2 regions of the Siminovitchia sp. FSL H7-0308 genome follow, and region 2 is predicted to be linked to the other one. Evidence: predicted binding sites of a transcription regulator. Region 2 holds the regulator's gene; the other holds the start of a gene.
The links. The regulator NrdR, encoded in region 2, represses ribonucleotide reductase genes. The targets are predictions, from matches to a motif close to AACACNATATATNGTGTT.
Positions count from the first base shown of each region.

Region 1: a site for NrdR is predicted at 5,334-5,351, ahead of MHB50_RS07340 (vitamin B12-dependent ribonucleotide reductase). Genes of this name have one in related genera too.

Region 1 covers NZ_CP150282.1:1,553,152-1,563,282, forward strand. The annotation lists gene gcvPB (aminomethyl-transferring glycine dehydrogenase subunit GcvPB) at 1-1,370, shown strand, start outside; gene nhaC (Na+/H+ antiporter NhaC) at 2,283-3,722, opposite strand; gene MHB50_RS07335 (rhodanese-like domain-containing protein) at 4,703-5,092, opposite strand; gene MHB50_RS07340 (vitamin B12-dependent ribonucleotide reductase) at 5,451-8,006, shown strand; gene MHB50_RS07345 (patatin-like phospholipase family protein) at 8,255-9,139, shown strand; gene MHB50_RS07350 (SA1362 family protein) at 9,161-9,514, opposite strand; gene MHB50_RS07355 (YqhR family membrane protein) at 10,084-10,131, shown strand, end outside.
Region 2 covers NZ_CP150282.1:988,487-998,617, forward strand. The annotation lists gene coaE (dephospho-CoA kinase) at 1-45, shown strand, start outside; gene MHB50_RS04720 (glyceraldehyde-3-phosphate dehydrogenase) at 184-1,212, shown strand; gene MHB50_RS04725 (hypothetical protein) at 1,629-1,802, opposite strand; gene lepB (signal peptidase I) at 1,859-2,407, opposite strand; gene nrdR (transcriptional regulator NrdR) at 2,616-3,071, shown strand; gene MHB50_RS04740 (replication initiation and membrane attachment family protein) at 3,088-4,518, shown strand; gene dnaI (primosomal protein DnaI) at 4,502-5,437, shown strand; gene MHB50_RS04750 (hypothetical protein) at 5,673-5,921, opposite strand; gene MHB50_RS04755 (putative sporulation protein YtxC) at 6,011-6,817, shown strand; T-box leader at 6,879-7,099, shown strand; gene thrS (threonine--tRNA ligase) at 7,143-9,074, shown strand; gene MHB50_RS04765 (hypothetical protein) at 9,281-9,520, opposite strand; gene MHB50_RS04770 (YusW family protein) at 9,648-10,131, opposite strand, start outside.

The DNA.
Region 1 (10,131 bases), 560 kb from region 2:
ATGTCCATCAATTTATCCCTTCGGATTATTTGCGGGAAGAAGAACCGGAACTTCCTGAAGTATCGGAATTGGATATTATGCGGCATTTTACGGAGCTTTCGAAGCACAATCACGGAGTAGACTCAGGTTTTTATCCACTCGGCTCTTGTACAATGAAATATAATCCTAAAATCAATGAACAGGTTGCCCGCTTCCCGGGCTTTGCCCATATTCATCCTTTGCAGCCGGAATCGTCCGTTCAAGGCGGGCTCGAACTAATGTATGATTTACAGGAGCATTTAAAAGAAATTACTGGAATGGATGAAGTGACCCTCCAGCCTGCCGCAGGCGCACATGGGGAATGGACCGGTTTAATGATGATCCGTGCTTACCATGAAGCAAATGGTGACACAAACCGGACGAAAGTCATCGTCCCGGATTCGGCACATGGGACCAACCCTGCTTCAGCGACAGTAGCGGGCTTGGAAACTGTTACTGTACGTTCCGGTGAAGACGGACTGGTTGATTTAGATCACTTAAAAGAGCTTGTTGGTCCAGATACAGCCGCACTGATGCTTACAAATCCTAATACACTTGGGCTATTTGAAGAACAAATTGTGGAGATGGCGGAAATTATCCATGGAGCAGGAGGCAAGCTGTACTATGATGGCGCAAACTTAAACGCTGTGATGTCCAAAGCCCGACCAGGCGATATGGGATTTGACGTCGTCCACTTGAATCTTCACAAAACGTTTACAGGCCCGCACGGAGGTGGCGGTCCCGGATCCGGACCTGTCGGTGTCAAAAAGGATTTAATTACGTATTTGCCAAAGCCTGTGATTACGAAACGCGATGATCAATTTGTCATTGATTACGACCGTCCCAATTCCATCGGCAGGGTAAAACCATTTTATGGAAACTTTGGAATCAACGTCAGGGCATACACATACATTCGTTCAATGGGGCCTGACGGCCTCAAGGCAGTGACGGAATACGCGGTTCTCAACGCCAATTATTTGATGAGAAAGCTCGCTCCGTATTTCGATTTGCCGTATGACAGGCACTGTAAACATGAATTTGTGTTAAGCGGAAAACGCCAAAAGAAATTGGGTGTCCGGACACTTGATATTGCCAAACGTCTCCTTGACTTTGGCTATCATCCGCCGACAATCTATTTTCCGCTCAACGTCGAAGAGTGTATGATGTTTGAACCGACTGAAACAGAGTCGAAAGAAACGCTTGACGGCTTTATTGATGCGATGATCCAAATTGCAAAGGAAGCGGAAGAAAATCCGGAGATTGTCCAAGAAGCACCTCATAATACTATTGTTAAAAGACTGGATGAAACCCAGGCTGCCAGAAAGCCGATTCTTCGGTATGAAAAAGCATAAAACATATCAGCCATAGTAAAGGCTGTATAAAAAAAGTACATTTGATAAGCTCCCCCTTAAGGGGAGCTTTTTATGTCCACCGCTTTTAGCGATCACAGCTTGTAAAGATACAGATTTTAACCAAAGATAAATAATTGGGCATGAGGGGGAAAACGACCCCATTTCTCTCCACTCTGCTTATGATAAATAGAAAAGCAAACATCTTCCAAAAGGAACTTACACATAAAGGAATAATCAAGGAAATGATCGTCCTTCATGAAAAGGTATTTACTGGTTATCATCGAATGACCCTCGTGAATTTAAAAAAGCCTTGGTCATAAAGAGCTAGTGGCGAGAATGATTCCTAAAACCAAACACACTCATGCACATGTGACGGATCACATTTTAAAGTGGGAATTTACAGCAGTAAAACAATGAAAGGACGTTCCTGAGTTTCAAGATGGTTTGGACAAAGAAGAAAGCCAATTTTAAAGCGCGATTTTTGATTTGCGTGATGATCCATTAAGGGTATTCCAAAACAAACAGAGTAGACAAAGCGAAAGATACATTCACTACGGTAAAACTTTCCCTTATCCAAAGCGACCGTGCTTATATTGCGTTGATACCGAGAACAGACACACATCAAGCATATGTATGAGTAACGAGCTATTGGGGAACAGTTTTGAAAGCTGTCCATAGCGATAAAGTAGATGCATATCAAGAAAAATGAAACGGCCTTAGTCCCTTTATATATAGAACTAAAACCGCTTATAGGTTTTTTATTATTTTCGCTGTTTACTTAGTGACAAGGGACAGTTCAAATTGATACGCCATTACCAAGTTTTAATAAGGTTCTTCAAAATGATGTGGTTCGCGATTTTTTCCAAGAAAAGAGTCCTTTTGAGTCAAAAAAATATGGCCGATGACGAGTAGTTAAGCTGTCGTATTTTTCTGGGCTTCTTTTATTTCCAACTCTTTCACTTTTGTCTCTGACAAGTACTCGACCTTAATTCCGAAAAGTGCCATCAAGATCGCAATGATTGGAACAGCATAGTTCATGACCGCGTATGGCGCATAATCAACAGGGTGGACTGCAAGAGTTGAAAAAATGAACACGCCACATGTATTCCATGGTACAAAGACCGAAGTGATGGTTCCGCCATCTTCTAGCGCTCGCGACAAGTTTTTGGAATGAAGTTTCTTATCTCTATATGCCTTTAAATACATTCTTCCAGGCAAAAGGATAGAAATATATTGTTCAGATGCTGTTGCATTTGTAAAGAAAGACGAGAAAATGGTTGTAACAATCAAGCTTTTACCTGTGCGAGCTAATTTCAGGATTTGAGCCACAATTGATTTCAGCATGCCTGTTTGTTCCATTACTCCGCCAAATGTCATTGCTACAATTGTCAATGATACAGTGTACATCATATCATCGATGCCACCACGGTTAAATAATTCATCCACCATCGCGTTTCCGGTTTTAATTGAATACCCGCCTTGAAGGGTATTGACAGCATCTGCAATTGAGCCGTCTTGTACAAAAATATAACAAATCCACCCCATAAAAACCCCAATAAAAAGGGCCGGAAGCGCTGGCATTTTTTTAGCCACCAAGATAATGACCAATACTGGGACGAGAAACAGCCAAGGAGAAATGACGAAATTCTCTTGTAATGCAGTTAAAATGTGACCGATTTCTCCGGCGTCCATAGAGGAAGAAGAGAATCCCCTTCCTAAAAAGATGTAGACGATAAAGGCGATGGCCAGTCCAGGGATTGTAGTGTAAATCATATGTTTAATATGATCGAATAAGTCAGTGCCCGTAATCCCCGCTGCCAAATTAGTCGTATCTGAAAGCGGTGACATTTTATCACCAAAATAGGATCCTGAAATAATCGCTCCGGCTACCATCGGTGCAGGGATGCCCATACTGATTCCGATCCCCATTCCGGCAACTCCGATCGTCCCCATTGTTGACCAAGAACTCCCGATGGCAAGCGTGACAACCGCACAGATTGCGCATATAGAAGCGAGAAATAATGAGGGTGTAATCATTTTCAGACCATAATAAATCATGGTTGCAATAATGCCACCGCCAATCCATGCCCCGATAATCATTCCAATAGTAATGATGATCAAAATGGCCGGCAGAGCCAGTCGAATCCCTTTGTATGCTCCTTCTTCGATAACATCCCATTTATAACCCAATCGCCAAGCGATGAAAGCGGACACAACTGTTCCCACAAGAAGCGGAATATGTGGACTTCCTTCAAACTTGATAATGGTAACTGCCATGACGGCTACCATCACGATTAACGGTATGATAGCCAGAAAGAAAGGAACATGTATTTCTGGCTTGTTTTCTTTCATGGATTTTCTCCTTTCAATTAAGTTTAACGTCAAAACTATAATAATATATAAAGGTGAATTGATAAATGCAAAATTTTTAAGCTCAGCGCAAAATTTTTTTGCGCTTTCGCAGTTGTTTCTATTATAATTCTGAAAAAAATAGGACACCTTAGTTGATCAGTTTAATAAAAATGAAATACCTGGCTCGCTTCGTTTGCTATGGCTTTAGATAGGAAAAGTTGAAATGCGTTTTATACCGACTTTCTGCAAGGTAAACCCACATTTGACCCGATGGAATTAAACAAGTTAATTCGACCTAACAAAGCAAGGGCAACATCTCAAAAGTTTCATCATTGAATGCAGCAAAAAGGGGACGTAACGGGAAAAGTATGTGTAAGAACGATCCGTTTCCTTTGTTTTCTGTACGAAATCGCTGTGGCCAACTCATGTACCATCATCTGCCTCCTGTTATTTTCCCATGAAAAACCCTCGTTATCCATAGATAAGAATAGTGAATATACCTACAAATCGATTCCCGCCATTCTTATCTTTTAGCAAAATAATGCTACACAATCTGTTGCCGAAGTTCCGTTATGCCAGTCCCTCCGCTTTCTTGAATAAGAATTCGTTTCTTAGAAATGATTGAATAAGGATTATTTTTTATTAGAACGTAAAAATGATTGCGCCATAATGAAAATGACACTTTGTTTTTCACAAGAGGTTTTGGTAAAAAAGATGGCAAGTTTTATTTGCTTGCCTAAGGATATGGAAGCCTGATAAATTTGATAGGCGAGGGTATGAATAAAGAGGGAAGACCTTTTATTTTTTGTGATTGGCAACATCGCCTTTATTTTATAAGATATAAAAGACGTTGATAGGCAGACTCACGTACGGTTATGTAAGAGGCCGGGGGATCCATTCCCCCTCCTGCTCAATGTCCATAAGTATTCTGGCGGTTTTTTTAATACCGCTCATTGCATACCGCTGTCCGGGCGCTTGTTTTATGATTTCTTTTTAATTTTTCCCGTCCAATTTTTGTAGCCGCCTTGCAGATGGTACAGCTGACGGTATCCTTTTTTGTAAAGAATTTGGGCGGCCCTTCCACTTCTCATCCCGCTTTGGCAATATAAGTAGACCGGTTTATCCGGACGAATTTCCTTCATTCTCATTTTTAACTGAGACATTGGAATACTTCTCGCGCCAAGGATATGGCCGCCGTCATATTCTTTCTGTTCACGCACATCGATGAGTTGTGCTTTGCGGTATCCGGCACGAAATTCATCTTCCGTCAGCGTTTTTAATATTTTCTTTTGTTGGAAATAGTTAAAAAGAGAAAAAGCAATAACTACCACCAACAAGCCAATTGTTGTATAAAGAAGTACCAACTCCATAGCCCCTTTCTAGTAATAACCCTATTCTCTATTATATTCTCCAAATGACGATGAATCAAAGTTTTTTCCTCTATTCCACTCCAACAAAAAGTAAAATGTTAAATTTGTTGAAAATCAACGATTTGTGCTGTGGTATCGGTTAATCTCTTCTTTTATCTCCCGGAATCTCTTAATTTTAAATTTGACAAATGACGATTGTTTAGCTCCGAAACACAATATATAGTAGAGTTGTTTCAAAATAAAATCAATATATTGTGTTTAAGGATTGATTTTCTGGATAAATATATGGTAACGTATCTATGACAGATACATAAGTAAGGTAACTTACCCGAAATGTTTTTGAGAAGGAGTTGGCAAAATGTCTGTTGCATTTACGAAAAAACCGAATCTAAATATTGAAAGGCTTAATGAAGACATTCAATTATTTAAGCATGTTCATCCTATCACACCTGATATGCGAATTACCCACAAAGGGGTCTCAAGACTTGTCATGATTGACAGGTATGCATATAAAGATACCGAAAAAATCACTTTGAGTGAAGGTGACTTCGTCGTGTTGACGATTAAAGAAGACCCGAAGTTTCCGGCAAGGGGATTGGGCTTCATCCAATCCATTGATTGGGAAGAAAAGACAGCCGAAGTGATTGTCGAAGAGGAGTACCGAAGTGCCTTGGAGGATGAGGTAGAGAGAGAAACAGGCATCATTGTCCGTCCTCTTGATATTATAGAAAAACCATTGGAAGTTTTTTACGAGCAAATTGCAAAAAGAAATGCAACAGGTCTTGCCTCCGTCGAAAAAACGGAAGAGAAAAGACAAGAATGGTTCGAAAAATTTTATGAAGAGCTGGTTAATTTGCATTTCGTCCCTGCCGGACGAGTCTTATATGGAGCGGGCTCCGGTACGGATGTCACTTATTTTAACTGTTATGTGATGCCATTTGTCGCTGATTCGCGCGAAGGTATTTCCGAACATAGAAAACAAGTAATGGAAATTATGAGCCGCGGTGGGGGCGTCGGAACAAATGGATCGACATTGAGACCGCGCAATACGTTGGCTCGCGGAGTAAACGGAAAATCTTCCGGCTCTGTTTCTTGGCTGGATGATATTGCCAAACTGACACATCTCGTCGAACAGGGAGGATCTCGTCGGGGCGCGCAAATGATCATGCTTGCCTCTTGGCATCCTGATATTGTGGAATTTATCATCTCCAAAATGCAAAATCCGCGTATTCTGCGCTTTTTAATTGAAAACACCACGGACCCGGTCATCAAAAAGCACGCAAAAGATAAATTGAAATTCACCCCGCTTACACAAGCGGAGGAAGCTATGTATCAAGGTGTCCTCAACTATCGAAATATACCCTGCCATGGCGGTTTCAACGAAGAAATATTCCAAAACGCCGAAGAAAAATTAAGGGAAGGCGGAACATATTCAGTTCATAATCCTGAATTTTTAACAGGAGCCAATATTTCGGTATGTATTACAAAGGAGTTTATGGAAGCTGTAGAAAAGGACACCGAATATGAACTTTGTTTCCCAGATGTCGAGAATTACGAAGAGGAAGAAATGACCATTTACAATGAACAGTGGCACAAGGTGGGAGATGTTCGCGAGTGGAAAAGACTTGGCCACAAAGTGCGTGTTTACCGTAAAATGAAAGCCCGCGAACTGTGGAACCTTATCAATATTTGTGCGACGTATTCTGCGGAACCAGGCATTTTCTTTATTGACAATGCAAACGAAATGACGAATGCGCAAGCATACGGACAAAAAGTGGTAGCGACCAATCCTTGCGGTGAGCAGCCATTGGCTCCTTACTCCGTATGTAATTTGGCGGCTGTGAACCTAGCGCAAATGGCTGATAAAAAGAAAAAGGATGTCGACTTTGAAAAATTAAGACAAACAGTAAAAGTCGGCGTGAGAATGCAGGATAACGTAATTGATGCAACACCATACTTCTTGGAAGAGAATAAAAAACAGGCACTTGGCGAGCGCCGGATCGGTCTTGGTGTCATGGGATTAGCAGATTTGCTCATCTATTGTGAAAAGGAATATGGCTCCAAGGAAGGAAATGAGCTTGTAGATCAAGTGTTTGAAGTCATTGCAACAACCGCCTATGAAGAGTCTATTGAATTGGCAAAAGAAAAGGGCAGCTTCCCGTTTTTAAGAGGAGAAACAGAGGCGGAGACAGCCAAGCTTCGCGAGGCATTTACCAACACCGGCTTTATGAAGGGAATGCCAGAAGAAATTCGTGAATCGATCAAAGAGCACGGCATTCGCAACTCGCACCTTCTGACTGTAGCTCCAACTGGCTCCACCGGAACAATGATTGGCTGCTCAACAGGGCTTGAACCATACTTCTCCTTTACGTATTACCGCAGCGGCCGCCTCGGAAAATTCATTGAAGTGAAGGCCGACATTGTGGAAGAGTATCTGAGGGAGCATCCGGAAGCAGATAAGGACAAATTGCCGCATTGGTTTATTACGGCAATGGATCTTTCCCCTGAAGCTCATGCGGATGTACAGTGCATCATCCAGCGTTGGATTGACAGCTCCATATCCAAAACGGTCAATGCGCCGAAAGGATATACCGTCGAGCAGGTCGAAAAAGTGTACGAGCGGTTGTATAAAGGCGGAGCCAAAGGTGGTACCGTATATGTTGATGGCAGCCGTGATTCACAGGTGCTCACATTAAAAGCAGAGGATAACAGCTTTGAGGAAAAGCAGGAAACCGAGCAGCCGGAACGCCCTGTCGTATTAGTTGATACCATTCAAGATGTCCGTTCGACGAGTGTGACGATCGGCTCCGAATTGGGGAATACATGTCCAGTCTGCCGCAAAGGACAGGTAAAAGAGATCGGCGGATGCAATACTTGTGATAATTGCAACGCTCAGTTAAAATGTGGACTATAACCAACATAGTCGGCTGACCCGTTTATTCGGGTCAGTTTTTTTTAGGGATTGTCATCAGTTTCCAACATTCCAACAATTTGTTCTAATTCCCGTTTTATCAAACATATATCAATATAAGTGAGACTTATGGGGCTTTTCGCACTGGTTGTTAGTTGAACCATCGGGCTTTTACAGCGGCTGATCTCCTTGTTGAAGTGGGCGGCTTCAGTTAAGGCGGATAAACAGCATTGAGAAAGGCGGGCAAAACAATGGAAATTGACGGGGTGTTTTCGGGAGGGGGCATAAAGGGTTTTGCTTTGCTTGGGGCACTTGAAATACTGGAGGAGAGGGGATTCACATTCAAGCGGCTTGCAGGAACAAGTGCGGGAGCGGTGATTTCCGCATTAGCGGCAGCCGGCTATTCCAGCAAGGAAATGATTGATTTGATGAAAAATGTAGATATGAAAATATTCCTTGATCGCAGAAAAACTCTCTTGCCTTTTCAAATGGCCAAGTGGCTGTTACTTTACTTTCGAATGGGTATTTACCGGGGCGATTTATTGGAGGACTGGCTCGGAAAAAAACTTGCACACAAAGGTGTCTATACGTTTAAAGATTTGCCTCCTGATTCATTGCGGGTCATTGCGTCTGATCTATCAGCGGGCAGATTGCTTGTCCTTCCGGATGACTTGGGAAAATATGGGGTTCCAAAAGAAACGTTTCCAGTGGCACGAGCCATTCGGATGAGCTGTGCGATCCCTTATTTTTTTGAACCCGTTAAACTCCGCTCATTATCCGGAACCAATATGATCGTGGATGGAGGCCTATTAAGCAATTTCCCCATTTGGCTGTTTCAAAAGGACGGGAAAAAACCAAAAAGACCGATCATCGGGGTAAAACTGAGCCATCATACAGAAGAACAGCCAGAAAGAAATATTCAAAACGGGCTGCAGCTCGTTGAAGCATTATTTACTACGATGAAAGATGCGCACGATGCAAAATATATTTCCCGGAAACATGAAAAAAACATTATTTTTATCCCCATGAACGAAACGTTTTCGATTGAATTTTCCATTGATAACCAAAAAAAAGAAGCCCTTATTGAAAAAGGGCGCGAGCGAGCCAGGATGTTTTTAACATCTTGGGTATACTAAGTATTCATCAGACAGCGTCGATTAAAAAATCGCTCTGTCTTTTTTCTTGCTTTTCTTTCCTTCAATAACGGTTAAATGGGCAGTAGATCTTCTACGCAACGGCCTGTTTCGCAAATGGCTTTTTGCCTTCATTTGGCTTTTACGCCGTTTTGCCCGTAATTTAGATTGCCTTGCCGCTTTGGCAAATGCATTTCTTTCTCTGCGGCTCGGTAACCGATTGCTCACAAGCCGAAAGATCAGCAAAACAATAGCAACCGTAATCGCGATAATGAACAGTTGCCTAAACAGACCTGCCGGGTTGGTGAATAAATAGGAACCGAGACCCACGACAGCCAAGAGAAAGATTCCTCCTATAATCCAATTCCGTACATTCAAGAGCGCCACCTCCTTGGGAGTAATGGACATCTTTCCCAAAAAGCAATGCATTTATACATAATGAACAACAATTTACACTCATACTTATCTCACTTTTCTTTTCCACATCGGCAAATCTTTAAACGAAGGACCGAGATGTTTATTTGACAAAATCCCGACATTTTTAAAAAAACGCCAAGGGTAAATGGTGAAAACTTACATCAATGACCTAGTTTATGGTAAAACTGAGAGTTCCTGCAGGATTGCTTGTATCAATTCTTTTCCGGTGCGGATGTTCAGGGTGATCTGTTCAGCCCGCGGGAATTCGGAGAGCTTGGATTAAAAGCCTGTGAGCCTTACGAATTCAGGGGCGTTATGGTTACAAAATTGACGACGCATATCTATTGTTGTTTTATGTTTCCGTAAAAGTAACGATGCTGGCAGATTGTGACATTTCTATTAAGAAAAGTGAGGCGTGACAACTTTGTTCTTTACATATATTTTACTAAATAAAAGAAAATATAACCAGATAAATGATCCGCGTGAAAAGAATTGAAAAGTCAGGACATGATAGTAGTGGAGGTGTTTTTATGGAAAACGAAACGTATTATAATATATCCCTTTTGACATTGGCGATT
Region 2 (10,131 bases):
AGACAAGTCGAAGACCTCATTAAAAAATGGAAAATGGTACCTTAAACAGGAGTGGATGGGCGCTCTTGTTTTTGGTTAAGATAACAGACACATTTTATTGTTCCTTTTTATGATAATTATGTTATACTAATTACGATAATATGAAATTACAGTATAACACTATATAGGGGGCTCCCGGTAATGATGAAGGCTAATGTTGCGATTAATGGATTTGGCCGTATTGGCCGCATGGTATTTAGAAAAGCGATCATGGAGGACCGTTTTAATATCGTGGCGATCAATGCCAGTTATCCGCCTGAAACGCTTGCCCATCTTATTAAATACGATACAACTCACGGAAAATTCGAGGCTGATGTGCAACCGAAAGAACAAGCCCTTGTAGTTAACGGCAAGGAAATTACATTGTTAAATAACCGCAATCCTCGTGAACTTCCGTGGGATGAATTGAATATAGACATTGTCATTGAAGCGACGGGAAAATTTAACGCTCGTGACAAGGCTGCAATGCATCTTGAGGCCGGTGCCAAAAAAGTCATCTTGACCGCGCCAGGGAAAAATGAAGATGTTACAATTGTGATGGGAGTAAACGAAAACGACTTAAACATTGATAAGCATGACATTATTTCAAATGCTTCCTGTACGACTAACTGTCTTGCGCCTGTTGCAAAAGTACTGGACGATTCATTCGGAATCGAGAATGGTTTAATGACAACTGTTCATGCTTATACAAATGACCAAAAGAACCTTGATAACCCGCATAAAGACTTGCGCCGTGCCCGAGCATGCGCTCAATCCATCATTCCCACAACAACCGGGGCTGCAAAAGCTTTGTCGCTTGTCCTCCCTCAATTAAAAGGGAAGTTACACGGAATGGCACTTCGCGTACCAACACCAAACGTATCGCTTGTAGATCTAGTTGTGGATGTAAAACGCGAAGTAACCGTACAAGAGATCAACAATGCGTTTAAAAAAGCGGCCAATGGTTCTTTAAACGGTATATTGGAATTTACAACAGAACCACTCGTCTCGATTGATTTTAATACAAACCCGCACTCTGCGATTATTGATGGACTTTCCACAATTGTCATGGAAGGAAAAAAAGTCAAAGTATTGGCTTGGTATGATAATGAGTGGGGATACTCTTGTCGTGTAGTGGATCTCGTTACTTATGTAGCATCCTTACTAAACAAAAAAGAAGTAAAAGCTGGTTAATTTAGGGTTTTCTAAAAAGCCCTTAAAATCAATCAGGCGGAAAAATCTGTTTGATCTGCACCGACCTGTTGAAATGAGAAACATAAAACACCTTCGGACGTGTATGTTAAAATAACATGCGCCATTCCGAAGGTGCTTTTAGTAAATACGGCATGAAATTCTTTCAAGGTCAACCTTGCCATCAAGTGTGAAAAATCGCAAAAGCGGTTACCAAACCCGACTAATCGTCCTTATCCAAGAGAGAAAATCGTAAAAGAGTTCATCCATCTATTGTTCATCGTCCCGTCCAAGGCAGGAAATCACAAAAGCGGTCACAACCCCCTGCGAACAGCACCTCAAGAAAAATCGCAAAAGCGGTTACCAAACCCCTGCGAACCGCACCTAAGAAAAAAATCGCAAAAGCGTCCCAAACCCGGCTAGTCGTAGCCGTCCAAGGGAAGAAAGCCCAAACCCGGCCATCCATCTGTTTTATCGTGTCCGTCCAACGAAGGAACTCGATAAGCTTCCACCAATATAAAGCCTGTTCGAAAAAGCTTCATCAATGTAAATAGCTTTCCGATAATAACGGGCAACATTGGCCAGCTCTTCATTACCGATTTTCCTTCTCGTCTTATACCTCAATAGCAGGATGCTATATGAACCGTCATTAGCTGGATGGCCCAAATGCTTCAAATGGATAAATGCGGAATTTTACTTCGCCAATCACAGCATCATAAGAAATGAGCCCGAATGTACGGCTATCCTTGCTGTTTAAGCGGTTATCGCCCATCACGAACAACATTTGTTCCGGAACCTTGGCTTTTCCAGTTTTCTCCTGTAAAGAAAAGTCCTCGGTCAGTTTGTGAAATGGATTGTTTTCTTTATTTTCCGTTAAATACGGCTCCTTGAATCGCTTTCCATTGATATAAAGAGTGTCATTTTTCATTTCAATGCTGTCTCCCGGAAGTCCAATGACACGTTTAATATAGTGCTCATTTTCGTTGTCCGGCGCATCAAAAACAACCACATCAAACCGTTGAATTTTGGAGGTTTTGCTAATGATTACCTTGTCGTGATCCTCAAAGGAAGGCGACATGGATTCTCCAAATACAGTGATGGGCGAGAAGAGAAATTGTCTGCAAACAAGTGTGATAATAACTGCAAATGCGAGTGATTTCATCCAGGAAACTATTTCTTCCTTAGTGCTTTCTTTCAAAGGACTCCCCCTCCAAATTTCCTATTTATATATATTTACTGTACCATATCAATCCGTATAAACAAGATATTTTATGTATCATTTTTCCTTTTATGCTGTTTTACCGAAAAGCTTTTCAAGGCAATCCCCTGCCTCCCGTTTTTCTCCTTTTTCTTTCCTCTTCAATTGCTGTATAATGGGAGAAGCACACTGGAACGGAGCTGAGAAGATGAAATGTCCTTCATGCAAGCATAATGGTACACGTGTCGTAGACTCGAGACCGGCGGACGAATGGAGGTCCATCAGAAGAAGAAGGGAATGTGAACGCTGTTCCCACCGCTTCACCACCTTTGAAAGAGTCGAAGAAATGCCTCTAATCGTCATTAAAAAAGAAGGGATACGTGAAGAATTCAGCCGTGAAAAAATTTTACGCGGTTTGATTAGGGCTTGTGAAAAACGCCCTGTCACCCTTGATCAGCTTGAAAAAATTACAAATGACATTGAAAGCGAACTGCGCCGTCTGGGCCAGCCTGAAGTGAAATCCGAAATAATCGGAGAAATGGTTATGGACAAGTTGGCAAAAGTGGATGAAGTGGCATACGTCCGCTTCGCTTCCGTATATAGACAGTTTAAAGATATTAATGTATTTCTTGACGAGTTAAAAGAATTGATTAAAAAAGATTAGTGAAAGTGTGTTTGGCGTGAAGCAATATTGGAATGAAGTTCAGCCTGTCGATAGTCTTTTTGTTACAATGAACGGTGTACTCCATGAATATGATAAGAAAGTGATTTCACTTTTATACCAGCCTCTTATCGGAGTAGTCAGTACAAATTTATACAATACACTTACATATGCCGTGGAAAAAAACAGCCTATCTTCAAATGAATGGAACCATTATCAACTGATGAATTTAATGGAACTCAACTTGGAAGAAATTTACGAAGCAAGATTAAAACTGGAAGGGATCGGACTTTTAAAAACTTACAGAAAAAGCACCGATGAAAAAAGAGCCTATATTTATGAACTTCAGCCCCCGTTATCTGCCGAACAGTTTTTTACAGATGGTATGTTAAATATCTATCTTTATCAAAAAATAGGCCACACTCACTTTATGAAACTGAAAGGCCAATTTTTGGAAAAAAATATAAAGTCTGCTGAATACAAAGAAATTACCCGCACATTCCAAGATGTGTTTACTTCAATGAGCGTTGAAGCATTGCATTCAGGAAAAGGTGAAAAGGCGAGCGAACCTGAAGAGAACACTTCCTTTGTTCAGCGAAAAACGGCGGAGCCGATTCAAATTTCTGGAAATCATTTTGACTTTGATTTGTTATTATCAGGTTTAACAACTTCTATGGTTCCCAGAAAACTGTTGACGCCGACTGTAAAAGATACGATCAAAAAGCTGGCGTTCCTTTACTCGATCAACGAGGTGGAAATGCAAAAAATCATTCTTTCCAGCATGACAGCAGATGAAACGATTGATCTCGATGAACTGAGAAAATGGGCACGTGACTGGTATCAAATGGAAAATGAAGATATGCTTCCGCAATTGGTCAACCGGCTTCAGCCGCCGAATCTGCGCGAAAGCGAAGGGCCAGGAGATACCAAAGAGAGTAAGTTGATTTACTATTTGGAAACGACATCACCCCGTCAGTTATTAATTGATCTATCGGGGGGCGCACTGCCGGCAATGTCTGATTTGACTGCTGTAGAAGATGTGATGCTTGGCCAGAAGCTTGACCCCGGAGTCATAAATGTGCTGATCCACTATGTCATGTTAAAAACAGATATGAAGCTGTCCAAAAATTATATGGAAAAAATCGCTTCCCATTGGGCCCGAAAAAAAATAAAAACAGTCAAAGCGGCGATGGAATTGGCGAAAAGCGAACATCGCCAATATCAATCATGGGCAAGCAGCAAAAAAGACGGGAAGGAAGCACGGAAAAAACCAATTCGAACGGAAATGCTTCCTGACTGGTTTCTGGATGAAGATCAAGAACAAGTCCCAACAAGCCAGTCACAGACTGCAAAGGGTTCCGATAAACTGGATGAACGTCGCCGCAGATTGAAAGCCATTCAACAAAAATATCAAAAACAGGGAGGTGAAAAAGGTGGAACGAATCAATGATACATTAAGCAGGCTTTCCGGGGGAGAGGCTTTTAAAAGAAGGTTTGAAGATTTGAAGCAGGAAGTGCTACATCATCCCGATGTCCAAGCGTTTATCAGAGAAAACGCCGGACTCGTCACGAGAACCATGGTCGAAACCAACTTAATCAAGCTTTACGAATACATATCCCAAACAAAAAATTGCGCGGATTGTCCGGATCTTGCCAACTGTATGAATATGATGGAGGGATATGAACCTTCTCTCGTCATAAATGGCCAAACGATCGAGGTTCATTACAGGCCATGTGCCAAAAAGCTCATTGATGACGAGCGAAGAAAAACAGAAAAATTGATTAAGAGCTTTTATGTTCCGAAGGATATATTACAAGCATCCTTTGCCGATTTTTCTCTGGACAGCCCCGGCAGGATTGATGCTTTCGAATATGCGGAAAAATTTGCCGCCGAATTCGACCCGCAAAAGAAAATGAAAGGTTTGTTTTTATATGGAGGTTTCGGTGTCGGTAAATCTTATTTGTTGGGGGCAATTGCCAATCAATTGGCGGAAAAAGGGGTGTCCTCTTTTATCGTTTACGTCCCGGAGTTTTTCCGGGAAATGAAACAATCACTTGGCGATCAAACATTGAGTGAGAAGCTGGAGCTTGCCAAAAACGCGCACATCCTGATGCTTGATGACATTGGCGCGGAATCGATGTCAAGCTGGACGAGGGACGAAATTCTCGGCTCTATTTTGCAATACCGCATGCACGAACATCTTCCAACCTTTTTTACTTCTAATTTTGATTTTCAAAGTCTTGAACACCACTTAACTTATACCCAACGTGGTGAAGAAGAGAAGATGAAAGCCAAACGGATTATGGAGCGCATAAAATATCTTGCCAAGCCGATCAAACTTGATGGACCGAACCGAAGACATAAATAAGCCTGCATTTACCGGCCTGTCAAAAATAAAAAGCCCGCCTCCACCGTACTGTCAAAAAACAGCCTGTATCCTGACTATGCTTTGTGAAGGATGCAGGCTGTTTTCATGCTGCCCGCAGTGTAAAGTTAGGCCGCAGGATACATCTCCTGCTTCGTTTTGAATTGAAAACTCCAGGTATTTTCCATGTGCCAGATCTTTACGGTTCCAAATGGCGATCTTTAAACGTGGTTGCAAGTCAAGTCAAAAAACGAACTGCGCCATGTTTAAGCTTATTTCCAATGATTCCTTCTGGAGGAAAATCAAGCCCGACAAAAGCCCAGACAAACAAAACGGCAAGCCAAAGCCATGTTACAGATCGTGTTATTCCAATGAAATGAATAGTTGCTACTTGGCGAAAACGATGAAAAGCTGGCGACTTTTCCCACAAAAATCTCGCAATCCCGTTCCGCAGCTTTTTAACGGCGCCATTCCCAGTTAAATCCATCGCTTTTTTCATTCATTGGCATAGCGTGGACGTGCCCTCCATATACATATATCAGTGCAGTAAAGTTTTTGAATGAGGAGGGGGCCGTCTTGGAACTCATTTTTTTAACTGAAGAGGATGCTTGTCAGTTACAATCTTTCTTTACCAAAACGGGCGTACATTTATCCTATACAAAACAACAAAACCGTTATGTATTCTTTTTTCCGCGAGACGAAAACACGGATCGTTATGCAGAAGCTTTAACGGACTTTATTATAAATGTAAAAAGAGCCGAATTTTTGGATAAGATGTTGTCCACTCACTTTTTTTATGAGAATGAAGAGGAGCGCATACAAATTATCGACATTGTTACAGCGATGTGTTTGGGGAAACGAAAAGAACTGACGGCATTTACAGGCAAGATGAATGAGCATTCCATTGTTAAACAAGCTGTAATCGCCGTTTTTGAAACAAGTGATGCCGTTTTGTTTGATTCTTTGTTAACGTTTCGGCTGCAAGATTATTATGATGCGCTGAAGAAATATTTGTGTGTTGCCATTGATGAATATAAAATGGAGCAGGATTATCAAATGTTTGTTAGCATGCTCAGAGACTATTTACACAAGCAAGAGCCGAAAAAAAAGCTCGTTCACTTGTCACTAACGGACCCTGTATGTTTTTACGATGAAAACTCCAAAGTCATGACAAGGGATGAAGTCATGAAACTGGTGGATCGCCGCCTATTGTTCAATCATCCTGTTTATATTGACTCAGCCGTGATCGCTCCGCTTCTTTCCATCGCGCCTAATGAAATTTTACTTTACACCGATTCTGAGGAAAAAGCGATTATCCGTACATTGTTAAACATTTTTGAAGAAAGATTGAAAATTCTTCCTCTTGCCGATTTCCGTAAATGATCAGTCAACCCCTTGCATTTCCTCAAACAACGATCTATAATAACCTACATAATCATATCATGAAAAGGTTATGACAAGGACATGAGTGTTCACTTACGGTTTACAGAGAGGGAAGATGAAGCTGGGAGCTTCCCAACACGATTTGAATGCTTACCCCCTTGGAACTCCATTCTCGAATTTACAGTAGTGAATGGCGGAGACTTCCGTTACATCTTCTGAAAGTCATTGGCTGTTTGCCAATGAGAATTAGGGTGGAACCACGTGAACAAACTCGTCCCTTTCTGGGGGGCGGGTTTTTTTTATTTTGGAAAAGGAGAGGATAGCATTGACTGAACAACTACAAATTACTTTTCCGGACGGAGCGGTGAAAGAATTCCCAAAAGGAACGACAACTGAAGAGATAGCAGGGTCAATCAGCACGGGTTTACGGAAAAGTGCGATAGCCGGTAAACTGAATGGCCGTTTGCTCGACCTGCGGACACCGATCCAGGAAAATGGAAGCATTGAAATTGTCACGGCGGGCAGTGAAGAAGCACTGGAAATATTGCGCCATAGTACAGCACACTTAATGGCCCAGGCGGTTTCGCGGTTATATCCGGGCGTCAAACTCGGTGTCGGTCCTGTTATTGAAGGCGGGTTTTACTATGACATGGATTTGGATCATTCCTTGACACCTGAAGATTTGCCAAAAATTGAAAAAGAAATGAAAAAAATCATCAGTGAAAATTTGGAAATCGTACGGAAAGAAGTGGAGCGAGATGAAGCGAAAAAGCTTTTTTCCCATGATCCGTACAAGCTGGAATTGATTGACGCCATTCCGGAAGAGGAAAAAGTCACGATCTATGAGCAGGGTGAATTTTATGACTTGTGCAGGGGCGTACATGTTCCTTCTACAGGGAAAATAAAACAATTCAAGCTGTTAAGCATTGCAGGCGCATACTGGCGCGGTGACAGTAATAATAAAATGCTTCAACGCATTTATGGAACGGCGTTCTTTAAAATGAGCGAGCTTGAGGCCCATCTCAAAATGCTGGAAGAAGCAAAGGAGAGGGATCACCGCAAGATTGGAAAAGAGCTCAGCTTATTCACAAACTCGCAAAAAGTGGGACAAGGGTTGCCGCTTTGGTTGCCAAAAGGAGCAACGATCCGCAGAATTATCGAACGCTATATTGTGGATAAAGAAGTGGAGCTTGGCTATGACCATGTCTATACACCTGTTTTGGGCAGTGTCGATTTATATAAGACAAGCGGCCATTGGGATCATTATCAAGAGAACATGTTCCCGATCATGGACATGGACAATGAACAGCTTGTCTTGCGGCCCATGAATTGCCCGCATCACATGATGATCTATAAAAATGAAATCCACAGTTATCGCGAATTGCCGATTCGAATAGCGGAACTCGGCACGATGCATCGCTATGAAATGTCAGGCGCGCTTTCCGGCCTGCAGCGGGTTCGCGGCATGACATTAAATGATGCCCATATCTTTGTCCGGCCCGATCAAATCAAAGAAGAATTTATCCGGGTTGTTCAATTGATCGAAGAAGTATATCGGGACTTCGATTTAAAGGATTATTCATTCCGCCTTTCGTATCGTGATCCGGAAGATACGGAGAAGTACTATGATGATGACGAAATGTGGGAAAAAGCGCAGGCGATGCTGAAAGAAGCGATGGACGACTTGAACCTCGATTATTATGAAGCGGAAGGAGAAGCGGCATTTTACGGACCGAAACTGGACGTCCAAGTGAAGACGGCTCTCGGAAAGGAAGAAACGTTATCCACTGTACAATTGGACTTCTTGCTTCCTGAAAAGCTGGACTTGACCTATATCGGAGAAGACGGGAAGCAGCATCGTCCAGTTGTGATTCACCGCGGCGTCGTATCAACGATGGAACGATTTGTCGCATTTTTAATTGAGGAATATAAAGGTGCATTCCCAACTTGGCTTGCGCCTGTACAGGTCGAGGTGATTCCTGTTTCGCCGGATGTCCACTTCGACTATGCCAAACAGGTCACCGATACATTGAAAGCGAACGGCTTCCGTGTTGAAATGGATAAGCGCGACGAGAAAATTGGCTATAAAATCCGGGAAGCACAAATGCAAAAAATCCCTTATATGATCGTTGTGGGCGATCAGGAAGTAAGCTCTGAAACAGTCAACATCAGAAAATACGGCGAGAAAAAAACAGAAACGCTTCCGCTCCGGCAATTTATCGAAGAACTGAAAGAAGTTGTAGAAAAATATCAGTAACCGCCGCTTGAATCAGCTACTAGCAATTACCCGGGAAATCATGGTAGTACAGAAATCGGACGATTGCAAGACAACCAATCATATCGCTGGCAGGTTTTAAGTGGCGGGAATAGCCTTTCCTTTACAGCTCCATTAGAAAAAAGGACGTTCGCCGCCTGTATGATAAGCGAAAATCACCGGGAGTGGGTTTGATCATTGTATGAGGATCATTCCTCCACATTCAGGAGAGCGGTTGTGGAGGTTTTGTCCGAGAGAAAAAATAAGGGCTGTTTCGCCAAATCAGATTTCACTGATTGCGGAACAGCCCTCTTAAAATGGCCGTGGACCGGCAAGCTCGTGCCCGTCAACGGCGAATTTGCCAACACGGTCACCAGCCGGCCGAGATCGAGTTCCGAGTTGGAAGTGTCCAATAGTCGTTTTTTCGGCTTTTGAACGATTTCAGTCAACAGTATTGCACATGACCAAGGGATCCATTTTACAGCTTTTGTCGATTTTTTGAGTCGTTGGTTTGGCTCGGTATTCGGGAATGTCAGAGCCTACTCCAGTTTAGCAGAGGTTTTTGCGTCTCCAACCTTATTTTCGATCTTCAAACTCTTTCTTCGTTCCGTTTTTTAATACATAATCGAGTTCAAACTTCGTATAATTGTCATCGATTTGAAATGTATCGAAAATTTGTTGCATCGCTTCCTCTTTCGTTGTGTTTTCATCCAGGTGGATGTCTTGCATTAATGTATAAAGCGTTTGAAAAGCCTCTTTTCCCTTTAATTTTTTATCATGGACGGAATCTTCCAATTCCGCACGATAGCTCGCACCGTTGTCATTTACTTCATATTCGAAGTCATATTGCATATCAGGCGCATAATCTATTTCCAGGCTGAACTTGGTAAAAGGGATTTCTTCCATCATTTTTTGTTCATCCATTGCTCTCACATTTCCGTCATCCGAATTATTGCCGCTTTCGTCTTCCCTTACAACGTCATCATTCGTATTAGCGGATTTATCGTTCGCAGACTGTGTTAATTGCTCCTTCGGATGGTTGTCAATGGAAGGATCATCA